2 regions of the Micromonospora sp. C81 genome follow, and region 2 is predicted to be linked to the other one. Evidence: riboswitches for the same ligand, from Rfam matches in the RefSeq annotation. Region 2 holds a riboswitch; the other holds the start of a gene.
The links. Region 2 has a riboswitch for S-adenosylmethionine ahead of KBX46_RS20145 (ABC transporter substrate-binding protein). Riboswitches for the same ligand answer to the same signal wherever they lie in the genome.

Region 1: another riboswitch for S-adenosylmethionine. It lies ahead of thrC (threonine synthase); the one in region 2 lies ahead of KBX46_RS20145 (ABC transporter substrate-binding protein).

The regions. Positions count from the first base shown of each region.
Region 1 is NZ_JAGPXS010000002.1:279,757-282,927, forward strand. Features, by position in the region: gene thrC (threonine synthase) at 142-1,428, opposite strand; SAM riboswitch class I at 1,439-1,574, opposite strand; gene KBX46_RS04830 (DMT family transporter) at 1,642-2,610, opposite strand; gene KBX46_RS04835 (helix-turn-helix transcriptional regulator) at 2,702-3,007, shown strand; gene KBX46_RS04840 (DoxX family protein) at 3,085-3,171, opposite strand, start outside.
Region 2 is NZ_JAGPXS010000012.1:75,599-78,769, forward strand. Features, by position in the region: gene KBX46_RS20135 (amino acid ABC transporter ATP-binding protein) at 1-39, opposite strand, end outside; gene KBX46_RS20140 (amino acid ABC transporter permease) at 36-815, opposite strand; gene KBX46_RS20145 (ABC transporter substrate-binding protein) at 855-1,784, opposite strand; SAM riboswitch class IV at 2,059-2,170, opposite strand; gene KBX46_RS20150 (amino acid transporter) at 2,255-3,171, opposite strand, start outside.

The sequences.
Region 1 (3,171 bases), on a different contig from region 2:
GTCCGTAGCGGCGGGTTTTCCACACTCACAGCTAAAACCCAGTTACGGAGTGATCGACTCGGTTTCACTGAAGTCGGGGTGTCCAGTCAGCCCGGACACCCCGATTTCCGTAAACCCGAGTGGATCAAGACCGGCAGCGGGTCAGCCCAGGAGGCCGGCGTCGCGGGCGGCGCGCAGCGACGGCTTGATGTGGTGGGTAGGCCCAACCTGACCGGCCACCGCGTCGATGGTCTTCAGACCCTCGCCGGTGTTGAACACCACGGTCTCCGCCGTCGGGTCGAGCCGGCCGGACTCGACCAACTTGCGCAGCACCGCCACTGTCACCCCACCGGCGGTCTCCGCGAAGACGCCGGTGGTGCGGGCCAGGTCGCGGATGCCCGCCCGGATCTCGTCGTCGTCGGCGTACTCCATCCAACCGCCGGTGCGACGGACCGCCTCCAACGCGTAGAGGCCGGCGGCGGGGTCGCCGATGTTGAGCGACTTGGCGATGCCGGTGGGCTTGACCGGGGTGATCGTGTCGGTGTCGGCGTGCAGGGCCGTGGCGATCGGGTTGCACCCGGCGGACTGCGCGCCGAAGACCTTCCAGCCGCCGGCCGGCGCCTCGACCAGACCGATCTCCACCAGCTCGGAGAACGCCTTGTCAATCTTGGTGAGCAGCTCGCCGCTGGCCATCGGGATCACCACCTGCGCCGGGATCCGCCAACCGAGCTGCTCGGCCACCTCGTAGCCGAGCGTCTTGGAGCCCTCCGCGTAGTACGGGCGGACGTTCACGTTGACGAACGCGGTGTCCTCGAACTCGTCGGTCTCCACCAGCTCGCCACAGAGCCGGTTGACGTCGTCGTACGAGCCGTCGATGGCGACCAGCTCGCCCCCGTAGACGGCAGTGGTGATGACCTTGCCCTGCTCCAGGTCGCTGGGGATGAAGACCACCGAGGGCACCCCGGCGCGGGCGGCGTGCGCGGCCACCGAGTTGGCCAGGTTGCCGGTCGACGCGCAGGCGAACCGGGTGAAGCCGAGCGCCTTCGCGGCGGTGAGCGCCACCGAGACGACCCGGTCCTTGAACGAGTGGGTGGGGTTGGCACTGTCGTCCTTGACCCAGAGCTGCGCGGTGATGCCCAGCTCGGCGGCAAGGTGCGGGGCCGCCACCAGCGGGGTCAACCCCGGGTCGAGGGTGACCCGGCTGGCCGGGTCCTGACCGGCGGGGAGCAGTGCGGCGTACCGCCAGATGTTCTTCGGCCCGGCCTCGATCTGCTCGCGGGTGACCGCCGCCAGGGCGGCCGTGTCGTAGTCGACCTCCAACGGGCCGAAACACTCGTAGCAGGCGTGCTGGGCGGCGAGCGGGTAGCGCGCCGAACAGGCGCGACAGACCAGGGCGCGGGCGGGGCTGGCGGAGGTGTCGATGCCGGAGGCGGCGAGCGTCGACGTCATGTCGAGAGTCCTCTCATCTTTCCCCGCATCGCACGGTGCGGCGGGGACGGAATTGGCACCTGCCCCGCGGGTCGCTCAGCGGTGAGCGCGCGGGGTGGTTGCCGGGGCGTCGTCGGGCCGTATCCCTCAGCCCCTCTGGATGAGGTATGCAGTTGTGTCGTCGAGTCTAGGCAAAGCCGGGCGCGGCCTCCAGGGCAGATCCCAGGTAGTGGGTCAGCGGACGCTCACCGCTGCGGGGTCGGTCACCGCGATCGGGTCCGTGACCGCTGTGGTCCGGGGCAGTGCCGCGGCTCGGGTCCGGGGCCGGGTGGCGAGGTTCGCGGCGACCAGGGCGGCGATCGTGATGGCGGCCCCGACCAGCTCGACGGGCTCCGGGCGGTAGCCGCGGGCGATCTGCACCGCGAACGTGGTCACCGGGACCAGGTTCATGAACAACGCGGCGTTGGCGGCACCGAGTCGCTGCACGCCGGTGTTCCAGGCCAGGACCGCGACCACGGCGCCGAGGATCACCGCGTACGCCAGTTGCGGGGTGACCGCCACGAGGTCGGCGGCGGCCGGCGCGTGCTGCCAGCCGACGGCGTCGGCGCCGATGCTCGCGGCCAGCATCGCGGCCGTGCCGGCGAGTGCGGTCAGCGTGGTGAAGCGCAGCGGCGACCACTCGCCGAAGCGGCTGGCACCGTGCGTGTAGATGCCCCAGCCGAGCACCGCGCCGATCATCATCAGCCCACCGAGACCGAACTGACCGAGCCCGCTCAGGCTCCCGCGGGTGATCACCAGGCCGACACCGAGGAGCGCCACCAGGGAGAGGCCCAGCAGGAGCGGCTTCGGGCGTACGCCGTCACGGGCCCAACGGACCAGTTGGGTGATCAAGGGGGTGGTGGCCACGAAGAGCGCGACCTGCTGCGGGGCGGCGTGTTCGAGGGCCAGGCTGGTGAGCAGGTTGAAGCCGGCGAAGCCGACCACTCCGAGCACCACCACCTCGGCCGTCCGGCCGCCCGACCGCAGCGCGCCGGCACCCTCCCGGAGCAGGAGGACGGCGACCAGGATGACGGCGGCGAGAAGGTAGCGGGCAGTGGTCAGGTTGAGCGGGTCGACCCGGGTCAGGGCGCTGGCCAGGACCGGGAACATCACTCCCCAGGCGAGCACGGCGAGCAGCGGGTAGGCGGCGGCGCGGGATCGCATCGTCAGCTCCAATGTTCGAGTATCGTCGAACCAACGGAACCGACAGTAGGAGCTTGTTCGATAATTGTCGAACAAGGGTTACACTGGTCACATGGAGCCGCACGAACCCGAACTGACCGCCGTACCGGTCACCGCCGTGCTGGCCGCACTCGCCGACGATGTGCGGTTGCAGATCGTCCGGGCGCTCGCCGAGGGCGGCGAGGCCGCCTGCGGCAGCTTCGACTTCGGCGTCTCCAAGGCGACCCGCAGCCACCACCTCAGGGTGCTGCGCGAGGCCGGCCTGACCCGCACCCGCGCCGCCGGCACCAGCCGCCTGGTCCGACTCCGCCGCGACGAGCTGAACAAGCTCTACCCCGGCCTCCTGGACGCGGTCCTCAGCCCTCGCCCGCCGGCCTGACCCCCGCCACCACCGTCGCCGAGCGCGTCGCCGGAGCCGCCTCGTCGAGGCCCCGGCGACGCGCGGCACACGTGCGGTCAGACAGCCACCGAGCTGGGTTCGACCGCCGAGGCGGGCGCTGGTGCCGACGGGGAGTCGGTGCGACGCCGGGCGAACAACGTGTC
Region 2 (3,171 bases):
GACGTCGAGGCTGACCGAGGTGGTCGTGTCGGTGCTCATCGCCGGTCTCCTTCGGTCGGGGCGTACGCCGGGGTGGTGTCTTCGTCGTCCTCGTCTGTCGGCGCGGCGGCCGGCCGACCGTTGCGCAGCCGTCGGTCGATCCAGTTGACGACGTGCGTCAGCGGGACGGTCAGCGCCAGGTAGAACACCCCTGCCAGCAGCAGCGCCGACTCGTTGCCGGTGGTGGCCGCGTAGTCCTGCCCGATCCGGAACAGCTCCCGCTGGCTGGCCACCAGCCCGAGGAAGTAGACCAGACTGGAGTCCTTGATCAGCGCGATGAGCTGGTTGACCCAGGCCGGCAGCACCCGCCGGATGCCCTGCGGGATGATCACCAGCCGCATCGAGTCGGACCAGGAGAAGCCGAGAGCACGGGCACCCTCCAACTGGGCGGCCTCCACCGACTGGATGCCGGAGCGGAAGATCTCCCCGATGTACGCGGCGGCGATGAGCGACAGCGCCAGGATCCCCAGCGGGTAGGGGTCCGGTCCCCAGACCTGCATGCCCAGCGGGGCCAGCCCGACGCCGATCAGCAGGATCGTGGCCGCGGCCGGCAGGCCACGGAACACGTCGGTGTAGACCCGCGCCGGCCAGCGCAGCCACCGGCTGCGGGAGATTCCGGCGACGGCCAGCAGCAGGCCCAGCACCGAGCCGAGCAGGGCGGCGGAGACCGCCAGGATCAGCGTGTTGGGCAGCCCGACGGTCAGCATCTCGGGCAGAGCCTCGCCCATCGCCTCCCAGTCGAAGAAGGTTTCCCACAGGGTGCTCAACGGATCCATCGGTTGCCTCTCCTACCGCCCTGCTCGCTCGTCACCGGTTCAGGACGCGGTCGACGCGGACGCCGACGGCGCAACGGACGCGGACGCTGACGGCGCAGCGGACCCGGACGCCGACGGCGCAACGGACGCGGACGGTGCCGCCACGGTGCCGCTGCCCGGCGTGAAGTCCGCCGGGATCGGCCGGCCCGGGTAGTACTGCGCCTGCAACCGGCTCCACGTGCCGTCCGCGATGACCTCGTCGAGGCCCTTGTTCAGCGCCTCGCGCAGCTTGTCGCTGCCCTTGGCGACGGCGTACGCGGTCGGCGCCGGGCTGAGCTGCTTGGCAGCCACGGTGATCTTGCCGTTGCTGTCGGCGGCCGACTTCTCGCCGATCTCGGCCGGGGCGATCCACGCGTCGGCGGTGCCGGCCTTGAGCTGGTTGATCGCGCCGTTGTAGTCCGGCACCCGCACCGGGTCGAGCTGCTTGCCGCTGGCGTAGTCGTCCTGGACGGTGCCCTGCACCACCACGACCCGCTTGCCGGCGAGCTGGTCGAAGCCGGTGATCGGGGAGCCGGCCGGGACGTCCAGGCCGAAGTAGCCGAAGTCGTAGCCGTTGCCGAAGTCGACTGTCTTCTTCCGCGCCTCGGTGATGGTGATCGAGGAGCTGCCGACGTCGAACTTGCGGTTGTTGACCTGGGAGAGCAACGCGGAGAAGTCGGTGCCGACGAACTCCACGGTGAGGCCGAGCTTGCCGGCCACAGCGGTCAACAGGTCGTTGTCGAAGCCGGTGAACTTCCCGTCCTTGAGGAAGACGTTCGGCGGGGCGTCGGTCAGGGTGCCGGCCCGCAGCACGCCCGGCTGGGCCAGGCCGTACGGGTTGGCGGCGGCGTCGGACGAGCTGTCGTCGCCGCAGGCGGTGAGCGCGCTGGCGGCCAGGATGGCGGCCGCGCCGAGGGCGGCGGCACGGGTCAGGGCAGGAAGAAGTCGCACGGGTGTCTCCGAGAGGTCGTGTCTCGGCACGCACGGGTGTGCGTCGCCGACGGTGCGCCCGATGGGCGTACCGGTGAGGGAGAGGGTTCGGGAGAAGTGCTGCGCTAGTGCGTCATGCCGCGACAGGCGGCGCTGCACATTCGCATCATGTCCACGTGCCGTCGCCGGGTCAGTGCCGGCGAGGGCCAACCGGCGCGGAGTTCCGCGACGTCGGTCGGTGGGGTGGTGCTGAGGATGCGCATGGTTCTCCCGGGTCTGTGCTGACCTGGGTGCCAGGCCACGCTTGCACCGACGTCGTGCCGGTGCCTGGTCTTCACCCGGGGCACCCCACCGCGGAGGAGGGTTGCCGGCCAGCGAGCCGGGGCTTCGCGCTGGCGCTCATGACCTGGGCCGAGGCTAGCAGCAGGCACCGGTGGATCGTCCAGTCGTTATGACCACGCTCACCGCGACGAGGTGCCCGGCCCCGCAGGTCAGCCGGCATGTACGTGCGGCCGGCGGCGCGGGTCGGGCTCCTGGCGGCGCAGGATCTCCCGGGTCACCGAGGCGATCGCACCCTGCCCGAACGCCAGATAGCGCAGGATGTTGCGGCCCGGGCTGCCCTCGCTCCACTCGAAGTAGATGTGTGGGCGTCGCCGGCTCCGGTCGCGGATCTCCAGCAGCAGGGCGGCGAGCGCGGTGGGCACCGAGGAGCTGGCCAGGCTGAGCACCGGAAAGCGGTGGTCCGCCATGCTGCCGCGGACCAGCAGCTCGGTTTCGAAGTCCGAGGGGTCGGTGACGTGCACTTCGACGAAGATGACGTCGCTGTCGTCGGGGAAGTCGTTGTCCGCCATGGTCTGTGCCAGCTTGGCGCGGTACTCCGCCACGTCCCGGTGGTCGGGTTCGTGCGCGATGAGGCGGATCCGCCGCCCGCTGCGCTCGTCGATCATCCGGGTCGCGACCGTGTCCAGCTCGACCTGGCTGACCCGCAGCTCGTAGGCCCGGGACAACCGGGAGAGCACCGAGACCACGATGATCGCGCTGATGAAGCAGGCCGCGATCTTGACGCCGTCGGGGCGTTCCACCACGTTCGCCACCGTGGTGTAGATGAAGATCACCGCGATGGTTCCGAACGCGATGGTGCGGCCGTGCTGCCGTCGCCGTCTTGCCGCGAGCGTCACCGCCGTCGCCGCCGACGTGATCAACACCAGGACCCCGGTGGCGTACGCGCCGCCCTGCGCGTCCACGCTGGCCTCGAAGAGGATCGTGATCAGGAACGCCACCGCGGTGAAGACCAGCACCAGCGGCCGGACCGCACGCGCCCAGGTCGGTGCCATGCCGTAGCGCGGCAGATACCGGGGTACGAGGTTGAGCAGACCGGCCATCGCCGACGCCCCCGCGAACCAGAGGA